DNA from 3 places in the Staphylococcus pseudintermedius genome. Region 2 is predicted to be linked to each of the others. Evidence: predicted binding sites of a transcription regulator. Region 2 holds the regulator's gene; each other region holds the start of a gene.

Region 1 (7,874 bases), 390 kb from region 2:
TCAAATGGCGTTACGTGTCAGGCAACTTGAATGAACGATATCGTCGCATTGTGTTACGTAATGGACATGGTATTGCAGGGAATGTGATGAAAACAGGCAAGCCGATGATCATTCCGGATACAACAGATGATGCAATTCAAAATACATTGTTTGATTATCCTATATTGATGAGTGAGCAATTGACGGCTTTGATTGCGATTCCACTGTGGCACAACCATCGTGTGAAAGGTGTCCTTTTGCTCGGACAGCGTAATCAAAAGCCATTGCCACATCTAGCGAAAGACATTTCCTCCATTAAGAGTGTTGGTAGTTTGACAAGTGAAGATAAGGTGATGCAATAATGCCACAACAACAGACCGAATTATTAAATTTTTTACAAGCATACTATCATCAAACATCAGAAATGATTATTTTTATCGATGCACAAGGTCAAGTCATTGATATGAATGAAGCGGCAAAACGCGTCATTTCATCGGATAATGATATGAGTGGGATTTCGACGACGATATGTGGCAGATGTGAAGGGTATACGAACGAACACGCCTTACGCACATGTCAAAATTGTTTTTTGCAGTCTTCTGAAATTGGTGATACGACATTTCAAGTCTTTATGAAAACGACCAATAATAAAATTGAGCCATTTACAGCGACCTATCAAACGATCGATGAAGAACGACAAATTAAAGCCTTTACGCTTCAAAATGTCACAGCACAACTGCAGCGACAAGAAAAGCTATATCAACGTAATATGATCCAAAAAACGATTGCAGCACAAGAGAACGAACGTAAACGGATTTCGCGTGAATTGCATGATGGGGTCGTTCAAGAACTGATCAACATCAATGTGGAAATGCGCTTATTAAAATATCAAAACGATATGGATGTCCTCCTATCTAATGCCAAAAATATTGAAGGCTTGATGACAAAATTGATTGATGACCTGCGCAATTTATCATCAGAATTACGTCCGTCTACATTAGATGATTTAGGACTAGATGCCGCATTTAAAACATATTTTAAACAGATAGAAAATAACTACGGCCTAGCGATCAATTATCATTTTGATATTGACTCGGAGCGCTTTGATGCGGAAATTGAAACTGTCGTCTATCGTATCGTGCAAGAAGCGGTTTTCAATGCGATGAAGTATGCGGATATTGATGATGTTGATGTCATTATTCGCAAAGATGATCACTACCTTTATGCGGAAGTTTCAGATCAAGGGAGAGGATTTGAACCGAGTGATTCGCCTAAAGGAACCGGTTTAGGGCTTTATGGCATGTATGAACGTGCAGAACTGGTGAATGGAAAACTCAATATTGAAACGCAAAAAGGAAAGGGTACGATTGTGTCACTCGAAGTACCAATCAGCTAAAAGTGAGGGGAATGTAGCATGAGAATCGTGATAGCAGATGATCACGCTGTTGTACGTACGGGTTTTTCGATGATTTTAAACTTTCAAGAAGATATGGAAGTGGTGGGTACCGCTGCAGATGGTGTTGAAGCGTATCAAAAAGTGATGGAGCACGCACCGGATGTATTGATTATGGATTTAAGTATGCCACCAGGAGAATCGGGTTTAATTGCGACGAGTAAAATTTTAGATAGTTTCCCAAATACAAAAATTCTCATACTCACGATGTATGATGATGAAGAATATTTATTTCACGTATTAAGAAGTGGCGCGAGTGGCTATATTTTGAAAAATGCGCCGGATGAACAATTATTGTTAGCGATTCGTACTGTTTACCAAGGCGAGACGTATATTGATCCGAAAATGACGACTTCTTTAGTGAAAGAGTTTGTGCATTCATCAAATGACGGTGAGTATTCGAATGATCCGTTTAAAGTATTATCGAAGCGGGAATTGGAGATTTTACCATTGATTGCGAAAGGTTATGGGAATAAGGATATTGCTGAGAAATTGTTTGTGTCGGTGAAGACGGTTGAGGCACATAAAACGCGTATTATGGATAAGTTGAATTTGAAGTCGAAGCCGGAGTTAGTGGAGTATGCGTTGAAGAAGAAGTTGTTGGATTTTTAGTGTTTTAACATGTTGCTCATTTTAAAATTGAGGGAACGTAGCGGGAGTTAAAACATTTTCTGTTATAGGTGTATGTTGCATGATTGCTACCTTGGGCTTGCGTTCCTAGGGGCTGTCCCTACAACTAATCAACGCTTTCATTTTACTGTTATATTTGTAGTGGAAGCGTTGATGGATTTTCCGGGCCAGCTGATCCCTCGGGAGTCTCGCCTAGGTGTGCAATTGATATTTATAAACATTTCGAGTTGAGGATGTTACACGATATTTTGTGTCATCCTCAACTTTTATTTTGAAAGATGTCATTTAAAAAAGCTAACAACATATTCTTACGCACATACTTCAAATAACTTATCATTTTTATTGAGATGAGAAGATGACGTGAAAGGGCATGTGTTAAAAACATTTTCTGTTACAGGCGTATGTTGCATGATTGCTACCTTGGGCTCGCGTTCCTAGGGGCTGTCCCTACAACTAATCAACGCTTTCATTTTACTGTTATATTTGTAGTGGAAGCGTTGATGGATTTTCCGGGCCAGCTGATCCCTCGGGAGTCTCGCCTAGGTGTGCAATTGATATTTATAAACATTTCGAGTTGAGGATGTTACACGATATTTTGTGTCATCCTCAACTTTTATTTTGAGCGGGTTGTTGATACACTTTTATCCACTGCTTCCCGCAACTTTTCTTTTTTTAATGAGAGGGAGATAGAGAGGATGTAGGGGGAGTGAACTAGACGCTTATTCTCAAATGAATTTTTATAGACTATCGAGCAAGGTATTGGGAATTCAGACATTTCAAGGCATTTGCTCTTTTTAATTGAAGTTGAAATTTTACTTGTAATTAGGATTGATATTTCTTGTAATAGATTAAGCTGTTATGCAAATGGGACGAGTTCAATTACGACAGGGTTAATAAATCGAATCTGTGAGAAGTTTGATGTCTTTTATTTAGACATTGTAGGTAAAGATAAATGATTTAAGCCACTTGAAGCGTATCAATGGTCTTTCAAAATTGAAACTACAAAAGAACGTGGTGCACGGTTGTTAGCAGAACTATTTGATCTTCAAAATAAACAAGGTATTACGACCAACGATGATACAAATAATAGGATATTAATGAGCGATGATGGATCAGAACGCATCAATACAAAAATCTAATTTGTTCAAAAGTTTAATACATTAGAGAAGTATATTGGTTATATAAATGGAATAGAGCACATGTCAAATGTGTAAGCGGACACTATCACTTTCGATTGTTAGGGGATACGCTATGTAATAATAGGGTAACTCCTTATGTTATAAATTTCACAATATCGTTAAACTAGAGGTGAAATCTAATCGCGCATCTTATTTGAACTGAAGCTAACGTTCAAGTTGATGCATCTAGTAAAGAAAGGTGAATGAGAAATGAATCAATCGAAAGGTGGCGTACAACTTGCGCTCCAAACACTCAGCCTTGTTGCAGGGTTTATGGCGTGGAGTATCATTGCACCATTAATTCCATTTATTTCACAAGATATTAAAATTTCAAGCGGTCAACTCTCTATTATTTTGGCCATTCCCGTTATTCTAGGATCTGTTCTGCGTGTACCATTTGGTTATTTAACAAATATTGTAGGCGCGAAATGGGTGTTTTTTACGAGCTTTATTGTGTTGCTCGTACCGATATTTTTACTCAGTCAAGCTGGCTCTCCTGGCGCGTTAATGTTTGCAGGATTCTTCCTTGGGGTCGGGGGCGCGATTTTCTCAGTAGGTGTTACATCACTTCCGAAATATTTTTCTAAAGATAAAGTCGGTCTCGCAAACGGTATTTATGGTATGGGGAACTTGGGGACAGCGGTATCTTCATTTTTAGCGCCACCGATTGCAGGTGTCATCGGATGGCAAAACACTGTACGTAGTTATTTAATTGTCATGGCAGTCTTTGCAATCATCATGTTCTTTTTAGGAGACAATAAAGAACCTAAAGTGAAAGTACCACTTGTAGAACAAACGCGTATTTTAATGAAAAACTATAAACTGTATTATTTAAGCTTATGGTATTTTATTACGTTCGGCTCATTTGTCGCATTTGGCCTATTTTTACCGAACTTCCTCGTACAAAATTTCGGTATTGATAAAGTTGATGCAGGAATTCGTACAGGTGTGTTTATCGCGTTAGCGACGTGTTTGAGACCTCTTGGCGGTATTTTAGGGGATAAATTTAACGCGGTGACGATGTTGAAAATCTTCTTCTCTATTATGATTGCGGGTGCTTTTATCTTAGGTGTTTCGAGTCAAATTTCATTGTTTACAATCGGCTGTTTAACAGTGAGTGTTTGTGCCGGTATTGGTAACGGACTTGTGTTTAAATTAGTGCCACATTATTTCACAAAAGAAGCGGGTGTCGCAAACGGTATTGTTTCTATGATGGGGGGGCTTGGCGGATTCTTCCCACCGCTTGTCATTTCAGCTGTGACATCTATCACAGGTACGAGTCATTTCGCATTCATCTTGTTATGTGTATTCGGATTAATTGCACTTGTAACGATGTTTAACTTATCTAAACGTGAAAAAGCAGCCGCAAATAAAGCGACTGTGTCATAATACTGACAAGTGATTCAGAGTAGAGCATTGTTATGAATAAAAAGAGGACCGAGAGACGTCATGTTTCTCAGTCCTCTTTTCATGTCGTGATTTGGCAATATTTTACTATTCAATTATGATAAAAAATGTGTTTTGATTATTGTTTCTAAAATAATAGGTAACTCTTCAAAGGCACTCTGTTGATGTACGCGCTCGGTCACTTTATGGGCGTCCTTACCGATAGGACCACAGTTCAAAAATGGTGCTTGAATCCGTTCAATCGCTTCAAACGGAATATGATATGTCTGGCCAAATACAGGTGTGTGATCGCGAAATGCGTCAAATCCTGAACCATTTGGAGATGGCGCAACGTAACTTAAATCACTAATACCATTAAAATAATGAATGCGTTCTGACACACGATTGAATTGTTGCTTGGCAGTGTCTGTAATCGTTTGTTTAATTGCTTCAACTAAAGGGTGAAACGATGCATTCGTTGCTGGATAATACGGTGGTGCAAAGAATGTAACAACGACAGGGCCAAGTGATTTACAAAGGCGAATAAGCGCATCAATAATCAAAATAGACTGTGCATGGGGCTCTTGTTCGTTTTGAATGGCTTGGTCAACCCTGTCTTGAACTGCGCGCTCACCATGATGTTGACATGCATATTGATACAACTCTTGATAAGTCAGCAACTGCAACTGAGGTAGCGGTGCGACGTCTTCATCTTTCATTCGTTGTTGGTAAGCCCCCCAAGCTTTATGCATGCCTTCTTTGACCGCCGCATTAAATTGTTGGAAAACATCATTTGCGTTCTGTTTAAATAAGAAAAGATTAAATAAAGCGACTGTACGAAATGGCGTTTGGACATCATAATGATGCTTAACATCATTCATTTTTAATGTGACAGGGAAGGGCGTCGACTCACCTTCAAATGTCTCTTTAAAACGAGCGCTATATTCAATTTCTTGAAGGATATAACTCATCATAAAATTCGAACTTAAACCGAGTGCGGGCGTACCGACATGGGTTTCACGACCATTCACAAAAACGCCTGGCATAATTTTGCCAATCGACCCGCTATAAAAATAATGGATGTCATTGCCTTGTTGTTGAAATGTCGGCTCACTATTTAAATGTAAGACGATATCGAGTTGATGTTGCTGACAAAGTTCATCTAAGTGTGCCACTGCGGCATGCATTCCTTTTGAAGTGACTTCTTCGTCAGGTACAGTCATCAAAATGAGGTTGATATCCCATTGTTCGATGATGGCTTTTTCAATGAGTGACATATGTAACATGAGGCCGGGTTTCATATCCATACTGCCGCGACCAAATAAATATTGACCGGACTGAATATCGACTTGAACTTCTTTATCAAAATCCTCAACATGTCCTTGAAAAGTTGCTGTGAGGCGATCCATATCAAAAGCTTCAGATTGGTATAAACCAAAATCTTCAATACCCACTGTATCAAAATGACTGATACATGTGACGGCTTTGTGAGAGGTAGCGCCAAGATATAAAGCAACTACCGCATGTCGACCATCGTCAGTCGGTACGAGATGGATCTGTTCAGGGTGTGCTTTGAAATAATCAAGAGACATCAATTGATCTTTCACTAAATAAGGAAACGATTGTTCACCTTCTGAATGTGTCACACTTTGATGTGCAACGAGTTGTTTTAACAGTAATGCTCTTCCTGCTGCTGTTTGCCAATGTGTTTTCATACTATCTTCTCCTTTGTGTACTGTTTCCAGCATACAATCTCATTGTAAGTGTTTTCATAGCATTTGCCAATGACATCCAATGACTTTATGACGTTTGTGTGACGGAGGAAGTTCTCTTAGATGTCTCAAACTGATTTGTGTTAATATAGTAAAATAAGATAGTACAAAGTGGGGGCATATGACATGTTAAAAAAAATAATCGGTATTATTTTGTCACTCATCGTTATATTTATCGTTGTTGCCGGTGCATTTTTTGCGTTTAAAGGGTACCAGAAAAGCCAAAATTTAAAGATGATTGATCAATATTTAACTGAAAATCATTTGAAAGATAAAGTCATTGAGGAAAAAGATGAGTACGACCCGAGAAAAGGGATTTTTTATAAAGAGTTAACGATTAAAGGCGATGAAAAAAATACATACATCGCACAGCCGATCCATATGAAACGTGGATTTTTCTTACAAGGCTTTAATACAGAAACGAAAAAGCATGATAAAAACGCGGAATATAGTTTCTTTGATGAAGATTATAAGTTGAAATAACTGTTTCTTAATTAGGAAATACGAGCTTGAAAGTTTTACGAATGCGGACATGTTCTTGCTTGATGATGTGGATAAGATGATGAAGAAAAGACTCGGACGAATTGATGTTCCGAGTCTTTTTATGCAAAGGCAATGATACAGCCCTTATATGAAGTGTGATTCTCATGCTACTTTACAGATTCTGCTGTTGCGATGGCTTGTTGAATATAGTCCACTGATTGATCGAGTGCTGTTTTTTCCTCTGCATCTAATTGAATTGGGAATATTTCATGGTGGCCATCGCGATTCACACGTGTCGGCAAGCTAAAGGCCACATTCGTATAATCATATACATTTTGATGGACAGTTGAAATCGGTAAAATACGATTCTCATCATAAAAAATAGCTTCTGCTAAATCGACAGCAACGCGTGAAATGGCTGAATTTGTCCAACCTTTTTTACGCATGACATCAAAAGAAACTTTATCGATTTGATCACGAATGCCTTGTTTCGAAATCGGTGTCGCCCCGTTCAATTGTTCATATTCTTCTAACGACATGCCGGCAATACGGACACGACTCCATACAGGCACAGTCGTTTTACCGTGCTCCCCAATCACAAAAGCTTCGACATTTTTTGGATCAACTTGATAATGATTGGCAATCAATGTGCGAAAACGTGTCGACTCTAACATCGTGCCTGTTCCCATAATCTTGTGATGTGGGTAGTTAAATTGTACTTCAGCAATATAAGTCATCGTATCTACTGGATTTGAAATCATCATAATATGCGGAGATGTCGTAACTGCAGTAATCTGGGCCATTATCTCTTGGATGATTTTCGTATTGTATGCTGTCAGTTTCGTACGATCCGCCATATCTGCGTTTGAAGGAATGCTGGCAGAAATAATGATTAAATCAACGTCTGCTAACATCTCGTATGTACCGACTTTAATACGTGTATGATGTGTCCCGCTTAACCCTTGAAAATGCTCATGATCGAGCGCTTCACCT
Region 2 (7,874 bases):
GACTTCTCAATGTTTACACTTTTAAGAAGTCGAGTCAGTCATGCGGGGGCAGTACGGCGAAATCTTTGTGACACATGATATTTCTGTAACGCTCCCCCCAATCCATTAACGCGTCAACAAGTGTAACAGTTTAATCAAGTCGAATTGAGTTGAAGGGCTAGCCCCTAGGAAACGCGAAGCCATGAGGGCAATCAAAAGCATAATTCGTGGGAGAGGGCAATTTTAACGAGAATATCGCATCAATAACATCAAAAATTTTAATGCCCTATCTCCTTTTGCGTTATATTGATCATTTTTAGTATACTTTTAAGTTTCAAGTTGCTTCACATATGCTTGAGCATCCGTGTAAATACGATTTGGAAACTGCATGATGCGAATTAATTCCAGCGCATTTCTCGTATTTGCCGGGCCTTCTTTAATGTGATAATCAAACACAATTTCTCCGTCGGTCACATGCTCATTAAAGTGATAATTAGCATATTGATGAGCTAAAACTTCTGTTAATTCAATATCATGTGTCGCTGCGATAATTTTTAAATGAGACAGTTGGTTTAAATAATCAAGGACGGCGTGTGAAGCGGCGACACGTTCAGTAGTATTTGTCCCTTTGAAAATTTCATCAATAAAATAATAATGTTGAACGGCTGCATCTTGAAGAAACAATCGTTTGAGTGATTTCAATTCTGCCATAAAGTAACTGTCGCCACTTGTGACATCATCGGCATTTGCCATTGTCGTCTTTACCATACCAGGAGTGTAGTGAAACTTGTCAGCGGTCACTGTACGTATCGCTTGAGCCATGATGAGATTCAATGCGACAGCTTTCATAAATGTTGACTTACCAGAAGCATTAGACCCTGTTATCAAAACATTTTGATTGAAATCGAAGTCATTCGGTACCGCTTCATCAATCAGTGGATGGGTCAAACCTTCAAATGTGACATGGTCTGCTTCAACAGGCTCAGACGTATCGTAATGACAACGATATTGATACACTGCTAATAAACTATCCAATTCTCCGATATAGCGGTAACATTCTAAAACGGTATCATAATGTTTGATAAAACGGCGAACGAGTGTGGCGTATAAATGAATATCGACTAAAAACATATACTTAAAAACCATTACGAAATATCCTGGAATCGTTTCGACGTTAATTAATAAAAAACGTAACCGCGAAATCGAACTTAATGGTTTTAATGAATGATTGAACTCAGGTGTTATTGTCATTTTTGAAAGTATTTCAGTTTCTCTTACGACCCGTCCCATAATGAAAAGTTGCTTTAAATCTTTTTCTACATAGTAATTGTAACGAAAACTAATAATAATATTGAGAAAGAAAGCAAAACAAATCCATAAAAGACCAATACCTAAATTGAAAAAACTAATCATAAGGCCTACAAACGGCATAGCAAGTAAAAATGCATAAACCCACTGACATTGTTGTTTTAATATGTCTTTGTCATAATTGGGATAAATCGACTTTCCGAGGTCAACGAGTCTTTTCACGATTTCTCGATGCTGATTCGGGTATGGACGCAGCTGCTCTAAAAATTCATAATGAACGAGTGACGTTTGTAATCGTAATGCACTATATAAATGATTTTCACCTATGGACGTGTATGTCGCATTGAGTTTGTCAAATAGGAGATCCATTGATAAATCTGACCATGTTTTGTCGTCGATTATCGTATTTCTAGCAGTATGCCGAGAATTGAAATATGCATCATAAACAGCGTGAGGATTTTCGGTTGTATCAAACCGTGTGAAATGTTCCAAATGGTAAGTCAATATACGTTGATGGCGGATACGACGCACAGTTTCTGTTATCAATGTCATACCAACGAGTGCCACCACAAGCAATAAAATGAAAAAAGTATTCGAACTCATATGTATAAATCCTTTCAATATTTTTAAGATCATATAAATTTTTACACAATATGATGAGGAAATCAATAAATTGTGAAAGCGTTTGAATCATTGGGACATGATTTCAAATTCATGTAGTAGGAAATCTGTCAAGAGGGAACGTGCGTACTTATGCACATTTTGTGAATAACTTGTGTGTAAGTTCGATGCATTTTCGTGGATAAAGTGGGGATAAGTGTGCATAAAGTAAGAAGAAAACCTCTCCTAAATTGTGGATAACTAGAATAACTTTGTGGATAGTTGATATTATCCGATTCTTAATGTGGATGAATTGTCTGTATTTCGAGTATAAAAAATGAGCGGAGTAGAAAATTCCACCACGCTCAATCCATCTCATCTTCAAATTGACTTAATGTGAGTTGTAATTCTTCCCAATTTGTCATCACTTGTTCTAAAGATTGTTCGATACTTGTTCGTTCGTTAGCTAAAGCTTGTGTTTTTTCATAATCATTCATTGTTGTATCATCGGTCATTGCAACATCAATTGCTGCGATACGTGCTTCTAATTCCGTGATTTTTTGTTCATCCGCTTCGATTTGGCGTTCGATTTTACGTTTTTCACGACGTAACGCTTTTTGGTCTTGATACGTATTTTGTGAACGGGCCGAGTCGTCACTGGTATTGTTGTCTTCACGTTGTTCATCGTATGCAGCAAGGGCGTTTTGTTGCTCTAGCTTTTCTAAGTAATATTGGTAATCACCTAAATACAGATGGCCGCCTGTCTTATTTAAATCAAAAATACGATTGGCAAGTTCATTAATAAAATAACGATCGTGTGATACGAAAATTAAAGTCCCTTCAAAGTTTTTTAATGCTTGTTCTAACATTTCCTTTGAGTCGATGTCAAGATGGTTTGTCGGTTCGTCCAAAATGAGTACATTATTACGCTCTAACATTAATAATGTCAGTTGGAGTCTTGCTTTTTCGCCACCAGAAAGGTCATTAATCACTTTGAGCACTTCATCTTGTGTAAATAAAAAGCGTCCTAACACCGCACGAACATCTTTTTCAGGCATATGAGGGTATTGGTCCCAGACAAAATCTAAAATGGTTTTATTAGAACGGAACTCTGCTTGTTTCTGGTCGTAATAACCAATTTTTAAATTAGCACCTTCAATAATTTGACCGGAGAGAGGGGGAAGTCGTTTCGCTAAAGTTTTAATTAATGTCGATTTCCCAATACCATTCGGTCCGATAATGCCAATGTGATCGCCTTTATTAATTTCAAAACGAATCGGTGCTGTAATCGGTGTACGATAACCTATCTCTAAATCTTGGATATGCATAACGTCATTGCCTGTATTGCGATCGAAATCGAATTGAATGTTCGCACTTCTCGCATCGAGCATGGGCTTTTCGATACGCGTCATTTTTTCTAACATTTTACGACGACTTTTCGCCATACCGCTTGTAGATGCACGGGTAATATTTTTTTCGACAAACGTTTCTAGTCTTTTGATTTCGCTTTGTTGACGTTCATACTCCGCGAGTCGCTTTTGAAAGTATTGATCACGTAACTGAATAAATTTTGCATAATTGCCGACATAATGTTTCACTTCGCCTAGAGAGACGTCATAGATTTGCGTCACAATTTTATCGAGGAAGAAGCGGTCATGTGAAATAATGACGATAGCACCTTTAAAATATTTCAAATAATCTTCTAACCATTCTGTTGTTGCCATGTCTAAATGGTTTGTCGGTTCATCGAGTAATAGCAAGTCTGGCTCACTCAATAACATTTGCGCGAGTGAGAGCCGTGTTTTTTGACCTCCACTAAAATCATTAATAGGTCGGTCGTAATCAGCCTCACTAAAATCAAGGCCATTTAACACAGTTTTGATTTTACTATCATAATGATAGCCTCCGAGTTGTTCAAATTCATTAGATAATTGTTCATATTTTGCGATATGCGTTTGATATTCCGTCGTTTCATAAGCTTCCGCATGTGCAGCAAGCCAGTCGGTTTCTTCTTGCATACGTTTGCCAATCGCTTTCACTTGTTCAAAAGGTTTTGCCATTTCTTCAAAAACTGTATTTTCAGTATTTAAAGTCATTTGTTGTGTTAAATAGCCGAGTTTTAGACCTTTGATTTTTGAGATGTGGCCTGAGTCATATGATTCTACACCTGCGATAATTTTCATCAATGTGGATTTTCCCGCACCGTTTCGACCTACGATACCAATGCGCTCACCTGTTTTCACTTCAAAATTAACGCCTTCAAAAATTTCTTCGCCATCAAACGATTTCGTAATCTGACTTAACTGCATTAAAATCATAGGGCATACTCCTTTCATTCTTATTTATTGTACAACAAACCCTATATGTATCAAATACTAAATGTTTCCTTATCATATAAATTAAGTTATAATTAAACACACACTGTGAAAGCTATCACATATATTAGAAATCATATCGGAGGACTTCAAAATGGGAAAATCAATGAACAAAATTCCTAGAGCGACTTTAAAACGTCTCCCTTTGTATTATAGATTTGTGAATACTTTAAAAGCGAAAGGCGAAGATCGTGTTAATTCAAAAGCCATTAGTGAAGGCTTAAATATAGATTCAGCCACAATACGTCGAGATTTTTCTTATTTTGGTGAATTAGGTAAAAAAGGTTACGGTTATAATATTGATAGTTTATTAGAATTTTTTAAATCAGAATTAAGTGATTCAGATATTATCAAAATTGGTATTGTCGGTGTCGGTCACTTAGGTACGGCGTTAATTTCTTACAACTTTTCAATACATGATGATATGACCATTACAGAAGCTTTTGACATTAGAGAAGACATTATCGGTACTACAGTCGGGGATATTACGATTAAGTCGATGGATGACATTAAAGAAACTATTGCTTCAGGAGAATTAGAAGTTGTTATTATTACGACACCTGAATCAGCAGCACAGGCAGTGACTGATCAATTAGTCGAAGCAGGTATCAAAGGTATCTTGAATTTTACGCCTAAACGTGTTCACGCGCCACAATCAGTACAAGTACATCAAATTGACTTAGGGATTGAACTCCAATCGTTACTCTTCTTTATGAAAAATTATGGTGCGACGGAAGGGTAAATGTTGACGAACTGAGCTTATAAACAATTGCTCTTTTTAGAGTTTGCTAATAATGACTAGATAACAAAAAAGCAACGTCCTTGTGAATAAGGCAGGCGTTGCTTTTTGTGTGTCAATCATTAAGCTTTTTGCACGGTAATGGTCCAAGAAGCATCACCTAATTGCTCGAATTCAGTAATGGGATAATTCTGTTCTGCTGCCCATTGAGGTATAGCTTCTGTAGCTTGTGTGCAATCGAAATCTATTTTTAACTCATCACCAATATTTAAATCTTCCATTGTCTTTTGTGCTTCTATTAATGGGAAAGGGCATACCATTCCGATAGTGCCTAATGTGTGTTTCATTTTTTATCACCTTTCTTTAATGATTTAATGAGATGCGCTTGCTGAAGTACTCGCAATTTGCGTTTGACGTCGCGCGGCATTTAATGGTTTTACAAATAAGAAATAACTCATGAACCATGTCCCTAGTATTATTGAAGCTAAACCTAACCATCCTTGCCATGAAAGTGCTGCTGTAGCAACTAAGCCATTACCGATAGAGCAACCTCCAGCGACTGCCGCACCAAAACCCATAAAGGCGCCGCCAATGGCACTGTTGCGAATGGTTTTAATATCCGGTAAACGCCATTTGAACTCTTTTGCACCACGCGCAGCAACATAAGAACCTAAGAAAATGCCTAAAACAAGAAAGACGCCCCAATCGATTAGAGATAAATCCCCTGTAGTTAAAAATTGTATGATATGTGCAGAAGGTGTTGTAATACCTAAACCACCTTCACGCCCGGTTGAATAACTCATCGGCCAAGCAATTAACGCAATGAGTCCTACTGCAATTGCTGCAACAAATGGATGAAATCGTTTTTCAAATAAAAAGTAACGTACACCTGTATAACGTGATTTTAATTTCGGAATCATTACTTTAGGTTTTGGCTTGCGTAAAGTTTTGATGACTAAAAATAGTGTAATACTTACTAAAGCGGTGATCCAAACCCAACTTGGTATACCAGTTGAAGTAGAAATATCTGCATTAGCGACAGTTGGGCTGTTAATCACATTTTTCAGTGGTAATAAAATGCCAAATTTTGAAATCGCAGCAAACAATCCATACATCACTAATGCGATCCAACTCCCTATAAGGCCTTCACCAGCACGATACCAAGTTCCCGTTGCACATCCACCAGCTAATACAATACCTACACCAAAAATAAATGATCCAATGATGGTGCCGATAATAGGGTAGGTACCATTATGTATAGTCAACACACCTATTGACGTTAAAACAAATAACCCGACCGCTTGAATTGAAATAGCAACCAGTAAGGCATAGAACATTTTATTGTTTTTTTGCACATACATATCTCTAAAGCCTCCTGTTAGGCAAAATCGTGTACGTTGCATCACGAAACCGAGTAAAACCCCAACAGTTAAACCGCTAATTATTGTCCACATCAAAATAACCCCTTTCCATATCCGACTATTTAAGTATGTATTATAAGGGATGCACAAAAAGAATGCAATAAAATCCGTAAAATAATATTCGAACATACGCATTGTCACTACATGATGAAATTGCTCACTAAGACTTGAATGTTAAATTTTATTTTTACACTGCATCGTATTTTATACAGTAATCGTGAGGGGTTTTATGATAAAATAGCTATTGAGACTGTGAGGTGATGAACAATGAATATACAGGATATCGCCAATTTAGCGGGCGTTTCTAAAAGTACAGTTTCAAGGTATTTAAATCAAGGATCGATTAGTTTAAAAACAAAGCGAAAAATTCAACACGTCATTGATACATACGGTTATGAACCGAACCAATTTGCTCAAAGTTTAAGAGCACAAAAAAGTATGATGATTGGTATTATTTTCCCGAGAATGTATTCTCATGCCGTGTCACAAACCGTTAAAGGGATTAAAGCGAAATGTGACGCATTTGGCTATCAAATGTTGTTAAATTTAACTGAGCGTCATGTGGAACAGGAACTTGATGCGCTGAAATCTTTTAAAAGAAGTAAAGTGGATGGCATTTTATTTATGGCGACTACTGTGACAGATGCACATATGGCTGTCATTCAAGAAATTGATAAACCAGTCATCATCATTGGCCAAGCACATGCATCGTTAAGTTCGGTTTACCACAATGATTATCAAGCTGGTCAACTAATGGGACGAGAAATTATGGCACAAGGGAAGCAACATGTCATTTATGCGAGTATTCAAGAAGATGACGTCGCGGTCGGTGAGCAACGTTTTCGAGGTTTGATTGAAGTGTTAACCGCAAATCAGGTGACATATGAGACATTGATGACATCGTTTGATTATGAAACCGCACTGCAATCAATTAAAGGTCAGCTTACCCAACAACCATCTGTGGCGTACGTCGGTGCGACAGATACGATTGCTTTGGCGCTCTATCAAGCGTTGATGCACGACCATATGACCGAACCGCCGTGGATTGCTGGTTTTGGCGGAGATCCTATGACACAAATTGTTCATCCAACGATTTTTACCCTACCTTATCAATATGAAGCGGCAGGACGTATCGCATTTGAACAATTACAGCTTCAAATGGAACAGCCGGACCTTATTCAAAGTTGTCAACTTGACGTGAATTCCAAATTATGAGGGTTTATCTCAAAAGAGGTGGAACCGTTACCAATGTGTTAAAAGGAGGTATATCATGGAGCAATGGAGTAGAGAAAAGCGTTATCGTAAGTATGAAGAAGCAACACATGAGGAAATGGAGTTATTAACGGCCAAAGTGAACCGCTCTCCATTTCGACAAACCTACCATATTCAGCCCCCAACAGGATTATTAAATGATCCAAACGGTTTGATCTTTTTTAATGGTCAATATTATAT
Region 3 (7,874 bases), 400 kb from region 2:
AAATATACGTCGGTGGAAATGGTGGTACAACTGTTGAAGTAGCTGAACATTTAACGACAGTACCAACAGAAGATGATGTGATTAAATTATGCGGTGCGTACATGCAATATTATCGTGAAACAGCAAACTATGCAGAACGTACAGCCCCATGGTTGAGACGTATAGGATTTGACCAAGTTAAAGCGGTGGTCCTTGATCCAGAAAAACAACAAGCATTATATGACCGTATTATGATTGCGAAAGCTGCCGTCGATCAAGAACCATGGCATGACATTGTGGAAAATGAACGCAAGCAAAAAATATTTGAAGTTGAGAAGGTGTAAGGCGATGTTACAACAAAAAGTAAAAGTGGCGAAGTTAACAGATTTAGAACCATTAATCGGTAAAAAAGTCTATGTCGGTGAGACGCCTGTCGCATTGTTTTTAACAGAAGATGGTGACATTAAAGCGATTCATAATGTGTGTCCGCATCAACAAGGTCCTTTATCTGAAGGCACAGTGAGCGAGCATTATGTATTTTGTCCACTGCACGACCAAAAGATTGATTTAAACACGGGTGAAGTACAAGAGCCTGATGAAGGTTGTGTCGCGACATATCCTGTTGAAGTCGTGGATGGAGATATTTATATATGTCTCCCTTAACGCAAGCAGCGACAAAAGTGTACTTAGTCGGTGCAGGTCCCGGCGATCCATGTTTGTTGACGAAAAAAGCTGAGCGTTGTATTCAAAAAGCAGATGTCATTTTGTATGATCAACTCGTGAATCCCTTTTTATTACAATTATCACGCCCAGATGCAGAGTGGATTCATGTTGGCAAAACACCTTACACACGTACAACGAAGCAAGCGCGCATTAATGCATTGTTAGTGGAAAAGGCGCAAGCGGCACAAGTGGTCGTTCGCTTGAAAGGGGGCGACCCTGCAATATTTGGACGTGTCACAGAAGAGGTCGATACGTTACGTGCACACCAAATCCCATTTGAAATCGTACCTGGTGTGACTGCAGCAAGTGCCGCGATGAGTCAGTTGGGCCGTGGATTAACAGAACGCGGCGTTTCCACACATATTACGTTTACAACAGGGCATTTTAAAAATAATGAAGAAAATGATATTGATTTGACGACACTCGCAAATGACGGCACACTCGCGATTTATATGGGGATTAAACGATTACCTGAACTCATGCGTACGATTCAACAACAAATTGGAATCGATTTTCCAGTTGCGATCATTTTTAATGCGACACGTTCGGATCAACATGTGGTCAGTGGCACAGTGACGACGATTGTGGACCGAATTGCAGCACTGCCTGAACGTTTGGGACCTGGCATTACGATTGTAGGTCAAGTTGTAAGAGCGTTAGATGAAGCGGTATTGAAGCCAGGTGCTGATTTTGACACGGTGTTGATTAAAGGTGAGAGACAGCGTGCGATTGAAGCGGCATATGAATGGGCAGAAGCAGGGCATGCAGTTTTGATTGACGATCGTGATTATAGCGATTTGCATCCGACACAAGCAAAGACAATAGCGCGTTGGGTGGACGAAATGGCGTTGACACGTGAGATTGCTTTGTCATAAACCAAAAGTGAGGACTTGAATATTTAGCTGATTGCGTCCTTTGAACTCGCGTTCTTAGGGGACTTGCCTCAACTAAATTCGGCTTGATAGAAGTGTCCATTTGATAGAAGGCGAATTGGATTTTCGGCTGCGTCTGATCCCTCAAGCGTCTCGTTCAGGACGGTACCTCTGAATATTGTTAGGATAAGTCTCGGCGTATGGGCATACTCGACTCCTTTGTTTGGAAATGAAATCGCAATGTGAGAGTAGGGATGATTGCTTAGAAAAATAAGCTCAGAAGCGGGATTATCAAAGTTTAACATCATTTAAAATAAACAGAACTGGGTCATTAAGTTTTCCCAGTTCTGTTTATTTTTATGGATTTATATCCATAAATCATGCTCACATCGTCGAAATATAAAACTGAATTGGATGCAATAGATTGTCTTTATTTCATCAACTTGCCCTAAGTGACTGCATTGGGTGTAAGATTGCCTAGAGGGCTGAGACTCCTGAGGGAATGAATCAAAGACTTAAATATGATTTCTGATATTTATATAGTGGGTACTATTTATCGCAGTAGCTGTCTGACTTCTCAATGCGTTCGCTTTTGAGAAGTCTAGTCAGCCTTGCGGGGGCAATACGACGAAATCTTTGTTACACATGAGATTTCTGTACTGCTCCCAAAATCCACTAACGCCTCAACAAATGTAACAGTTTAATCAAGCGTGAGTTAGTCGAAGGGACAGCCCCTCGGAACGCGAGGCCATGAGGGCAATCAAAAACATAAATCTTAAGAATAGGGCAAGTTAAACAAAATACGCAATATATATCGTTTTTGGTAATGGATGAGCGAGTTCTATATTTATCGCCAAATTAACAAAAATTTTAAACAATTGGTCGAGGCTTTGTGCTAGGATAAAATTGTAATGACAATAAGGAGGTTTTATATGAAAGGGACAGGGCTCAAAAGTATGATGCTGTTGATGGTGTTGGTCATCGCTGTGTTGATTTTCAATCACGTTTCAAGTGATGCAGCCGAACAAACATCACAACAAGCAGCTCCGGAGACTCAAGTGGAAGCAGATGCTGAAACGACTGCAACGCATACGAGTCAACCGGATGTGACATCACAACAGCTAGCTACTACAGAAGAAACAGCACAACAGCCATCGGAAAGTGTAACAGGTCTAAAACAAGAAAGGCCAGCTACTGCAACGGTAGCTACGACTGAAGATGACACAATTGAATCAATCGCACCAACGTCAGCAGAAAATGTTGCTCAAGCGGAAAAAGACACACCAATGATGTTAAGATTGTCGGCTAAAAAAGCACAACCAGAAGCGACATCAATTGATCGTGCAAGTCATGAAACGGCGGCAACGACACATACGATTTTACATACGAATGATATTCACGGTCGCATGGTGGAAGAGAAAGACCGCGTGCTTGGTATGGCGAAGTTGAAGACGTTAAAGGAACAACAAAATCCGGATTTACTTGTCGATGCGGGCGATGCATTTCAAGGCTTACCGTTATCTAACCAATCTAAAGGGGAAGAAATGGCGAAAGCGATGAATGCAGTCGGTTATGATGCCATGACAGCGGGAAACCATGAATTCGACTTTGGTTATGATCAACTGAAAAAATTGGAAGGCATGCTTAACTTTCCGATTGTCAGCTCTAATGTATACAAAGATGGGAAATTGGCATTTAAACCATCAGTCGTGATTCAAAAAAATGGTGTCCGTTATGGTGTGATCGGGGTGACGACGCCAGAAACGAAAACAAAGACAAGTCCAACAGGCATTGTCGGTGTGACATTTGCAGATCCGTTAACAAGTGTGACACGTGAAATGGATCGTTTGAATGGGCAAGTTGATGTGTTTATCGTGCTATCTCATTTAGGGATTGATCCGACAACCAAAGAAGCATGGCGTGGGGATTATTTAACACGTCAACTCAGTCAAAATAAACAATATCATCATCCGATTTTTGTTATTGATGGGCATTCGCATACGGTGATTGAACATGGTCAAAAGTTTGATCAAGACGTATTAGCGCAAACAGGGACAGCACTCGCGAATGTGGGTAAATTGACGTTCAAACAGTCTGGTCAGCAGTTTTCGAATGCTGAAGCGAGTTTGCTCAATGTCAAAAATTTAGCGAAGTTGCAACCAGATGCTGCTGTGAAAGCACAAGTCGATAAAGCGAATGAAGCATTTCTTAAAGCAACATCAGAAGTGATTATTCCGAATAATACAGTTGATTTTCAAGGTGAACGTGATGATGTAAGAACACATGAAACGAACTTGGGGAATGCCATTACTGATGCAATGGAAGCTTATGGTCAAAAAGGTTTCAGTCGTCCGTCCGATTTTGCAGTGACAAACAGTGGTGGGATTCGTGCATCGATTGCGAAAGGCAAAGTGACATTAAATGATGTGATTACGGTGTTACCATTCGGCAATACGATTGCGCAAATTTTAGTCAAAGGTAGCGATGTGTGGAAGGCTTTCGAACATAGTTTAAGTGCACCAACGATGACAACTGGCGGTGAAACGCAATTATCGGCAAATGGCGGTCTGTTACAAGTATCCAAATCAATTCAAGTTTATTTCGATATGAATAAAGCACCTGGCGAACGTATTAACGTGATTCGAGTGTTAAACAAGCAAACAGGTCAATTTGAAGATTTAGATATGAGTCGGACATATGCAGTCGCGATGAACGACTTTACAGCTTCAGGTGGAGACGGTTTTGACATGTTTGGAGGACCTCGTGAGGAAGGGATTTCACTCGAACAAGTCTTTGCGAACTATTTGAAAACAGCCGATTTATCACAATATGCGACAACAGCACCACAACGTATTATTAACGGTAAACCAGCTCAAAACAGTGAAATGCCAAAGATAACACCACCGTCATCAAAAGGGGATAACGTGATTCTATTCCCGCAAACAAAACGATCCAAAATGGTGCCGATGACAAAAGTGCCGACAGCAGAGGGACAGTCACAACAAACAGCTATGCACGTAGCGTCTGAACATCGTGGTATGGCTCAATCCATGGTACCAGCAGTGAGCATGATATCTACTGATGCGACAGGAAAGATGGCACAAGCGCATAGGGTAATGACACAAAATGTTTCAGCATTAGGTCATCATGAAGCTAAGAATGACGCACAACAGTTACCAAACACAGGTGCGACAGAACAAGCACCTATCGTAGGCGGCCTATTCATGCTAGGTGCAGGTTTAGTGATTATGCGACGTCAAAAGCACCACGCATAAATGAGTATCCCCCCTAAAGTTGAGTGGTAAGGTTCAACTTTAGGGGGGACTTCATTCACACGGGTTTTGATTAGACAGTCTCACGCTCGATGTTATGAGAGGGTGAATAGTAAATTAATGGCTATTCTCCGACTCTATTATTCACATATAAACACTTAAGAAATCATTAAAATTTGATTTCTATAAATACCACGATAATTTGAGTGTATTTAAATCAATATCATACCAAGTATGACTATCACAGCTTTGGCGACAAAAAGTAGTATAGTGTTTTTAGAATTCTTAGTATTTAAATAATATAGCATTGTGAATATAATTAAATCAGCGAATGGTGTAACAAATTTAGCACTTTCATATGATGCTCCAAGCACATTGATATAAAATATAACAACTAAGTTTGTTATCATGTAGCTAATAAGTAAACTCATAAAAATATCTTTTCCATTATGACTAGAATCTCTATTAAAAATAAATATGATGAGTTTCAACAAGAAGTATGTTATGAATAAGGTTACTATACTTGATAGTATTATAATTATGATTATTAAAAAGTTAAATTGGAAATTGTCTATTTCAGCAGAAGATTTGATATTATTCAATTTAATTTTCATAAAATTTTCATTACTTTTCACAGCATAGAACACAAAAATAGAAGAAATTATATAAGGTATTATTAAAATAATTTGTAATAATGCGTCTTTAATTTTATTTTGCATGTCTTTCATCCTCTTAATTAAGTTGAATTACTTCAAAATCACCTTCATACGCGTCTAAGATGTTATTATGTGAAGTTAAGATAATACTTGTTTTTCCTTGATCTACAATTTCACTTATTTTTTTTAGTATAAGCGCTCTACTATCAAAATCAATATTTGACAATGTTTCATCTAATATAATTATATCCCAATGATTTTGTTTAAATAATAATGTACACCCTACTTTCAAGCACATACATAAAGAAGCTTTGTCATATTGAGTATTAAGCTGGTTCTCAGTACAATTCATTAATCAAGCTTTTGACCACCTTAATGATATTTAACTTAGATTTTAAAAATTGAAATTAATAAAGAATATAATTATTTTTTCTTTATACTAAGAGGCTATCATATCTTTCAATTTAAAGATTAAATATGCCTAACTGATGGATAATCGTTCCTAACTGTTTATTAAAAATTTTAATTCTGATCAAATTGTTACATTATATACTAATTGTAAACTTTAAAAGTCATAATTATCAAAATGTTTGAAATGCAGAAAATCTTCGCCATAAATATTTACTTCGCTATTACCTTATTTTTTCATTTCCGTCTACACTAACTGTATTCAACATCTTTAACCGTTTTCATGTGCACAACAAACACTAGGGATTCCCACTAGTGAATTAGGCAATTCCCTAATATCTTCGTTTTGTGAATAAATGTACAATCAGAGTGATAGGGCGTGCTATGCGAAAAAGGAGGATATCTATGGCTAAATTTGGAATGCAATTTTTTAAACCGACTGAAAAATTTAATGGCAATTGGTCAGTATTAGAACATAAAAGCCGTGAATGGGAAAAGATGTATCGTGAACGATGGAGTCATGACAAAGTCGTTCGTACGACACATGGCGTCAACTGTACGGGGTCATGCTCGTGGAAGGTGTTTGTGAAAAACGGTGTAATTACTTGGGAAAATCAACAAATCGACTATCCGAGTTGTGGGCCGGATATGCCGGAGTTTGAACCGCGTGGCTGTCCACGTGGGGCGTCGTTTTCTTGGTATGAATATAGCCCGTTACGTATTAAATATCCTTATGTGAGAGGCAAGCTTTGGGATTTATGGACGGCAGCTTTAGAGGAACATCAAGATCCGATTAAAGCATGGGCATCCATTGTAGAAGATGAAGAAAAAGCAAAAATTTATAAGTCAGCTCGTGGTAAAGGGGGACATGTCCGCACGAATTGGAAAGATGTGTCTCAACTCATTTCAGCACAGCTCATTTACACGATTAAAAAAGATGGTCCAGACCGTATTGCTGGTTTCACGCCAATTCCAGCGATGTCGATGATCAGTTATGCGGCGGGTGCGCGTTTTATTTCGTTACTCGGTGGGGAAATGTTGAGTTTCTATGATTGGTATGCGGATTTACCACCAGCGTCGCCACAAATTTGGGGTGAACAAACAGACGTACCGGAATCAAGTGATTGGTACAATTCATCTTATATTATGATGTGGGGCTCTAACGTACCACTTACACGTACGCCGGATGCACACTTTATGACAGAAGTGCGTTATAAAGGGGCAAAAGTGGTGTCTGTTGCGCCGGATTACGCTGAAAATGTGAAGTTTGCGGACAATTGGTTAGCACCAAATCCAGGAACAGATGCGGCGATTGCACAAGCGATGACACATGTCATTTTACAAAAGTTTTATGAAGATGAGCCGTCAGAAATGTTCATCAATTATGCGAAACAATACTCAGATATGCCATTTATCCTATGTCTCGATCAAGATGACAATGGTTTTAAAGCAGGTCGCTTCTTACGTTCAAGTGATTTAGGACAAACATCTGAAAACAGTGAATGGAAGCCGATGATTATCGACCGTTTAACAGATTCACTACAAGTGCCAAATGGAACAATGGGGCAACGTTGGGAAGAAGGCAAACAGTGGAATTTGAAGTTAGAAAATGAAGCGGGCGAGAAGATTGATCCAGCGATGACAGTCATTGACGGTGACTATGAATTGATTACGATACAGTTTCCTTACTTTGATAATGATGGCAATGGTGTCTTCAAACGTGTCATTCCTGCACGTCGTGTGACATTGCCAAATGGTGAATCAACATATGTGACAACTGTATACGACTTGATGGCGAGTCAATACGGTGTGAAACGTTTCAATCATGAGTTAGAAGCAAAGGGTTTTGATGATGCGACGTCGTTTTACACACCAGCGTGGCAAGAAAAGATTACAGGCGTGAAAGCGAGCATGGTGACGCAAGTAGCGAACGAATTTGCACAAAATGCGATTGATACAGGCGG

Evidence for each region. The regulator Rex, encoded in region 2, represses fermentation and respiration genes when NADH is low (regulators of the CRP and FNR family bind a similar motif). The targets are predictions, from matches to a motif close to TTGTGAAATATTTCACAA.
Region 1: P3U61_RS01855 (nitrate/nitrite transporter) is a predicted target of Rex. The motif match lies at 3,337-3,354, and genes of this name have one in related genera.
Region 3: P3U61_RS01820 (nitrate reductase subunit alpha) is a predicted target of Rex. The motif match lies at 6,257-6,274, and genes of this name have one in related genera.

Annotation. Positions count from the first base shown of each region.
Region 1 is NZ_CP120150.1:463,305-471,178, forward strand. Features, by position in the region: gene nreA (nitrate respiration regulation accessory nitrate sensor NreA) at 1-341, shown strand, start outside; gene P3U61_RS01845 (sensor histidine kinase) at 341-1,375, shown strand; gene nreC (nitrate respiration regulation response regulator NreC) at 1,394-2,044, shown strand; gene P3U61_RS12245 (hypothetical protein) at 3,085-3,201, shown strand; gene P3U61_RS01855 (nitrate/nitrite transporter) at 3,451-4,629, shown strand; gene P3U61_RS01860 (M20 family metallopeptidase) at 4,743-6,341, opposite strand; gene P3U61_RS01865 (DUF3139 domain-containing protein) at 6,525-6,881, shown strand; gene P3U61_RS01870 (lactate/malate family dehydrogenase) at 7,049-7,874, opposite strand, start outside.
Region 2 is NZ_CP120150.1:848,602-856,475, forward strand. Features, by position in the region: gene P3U61_RS03850 (MutS-related protein) at 307-1,890, opposite strand; gene P3U61_RS03855 (ABC-F family ATP-binding cassette domain-containing protein) at 2,253-4,205, opposite strand; gene P3U61_RS03860 (redox-sensing transcriptional repressor Rex) at 4,357-5,004, shown strand; gene P3U61_RS03865 (sulfurtransferase TusA family protein) at 5,124-5,348, opposite strand; gene P3U61_RS03870 (YeeE/YedE family protein) at 5,373-6,458, opposite strand; gene P3U61_RS03875 (LacI family DNA-binding transcriptional regulator) at 6,690-7,637, shown strand; gene P3U61_RS03880 (sucrose-6-phosphate hydrolase) at 7,693-7,874, shown strand, end outside.
Region 3 is NZ_CP120150.1:450,398-458,271, forward strand. Features, by position in the region: gene nirB (nitrite reductase large subunit NirB) at 1-323, shown strand, start outside; gene nirD (nitrite reductase small subunit NirD) at 328-642, shown strand; gene cobA (uroporphyrinogen-III C-methyltransferase) at 630-1,577, shown strand; gene P3U61_RS01810 (5'-nucleotidase C-terminal domain-containing protein) at 2,507-4,849, shown strand; gene P3U61_RS01815 (hypothetical protein) at 5,059-5,565, opposite strand; gene P3U61_RS01820 (nitrate reductase subunit alpha) at 6,316-7,874, shown strand, end outside.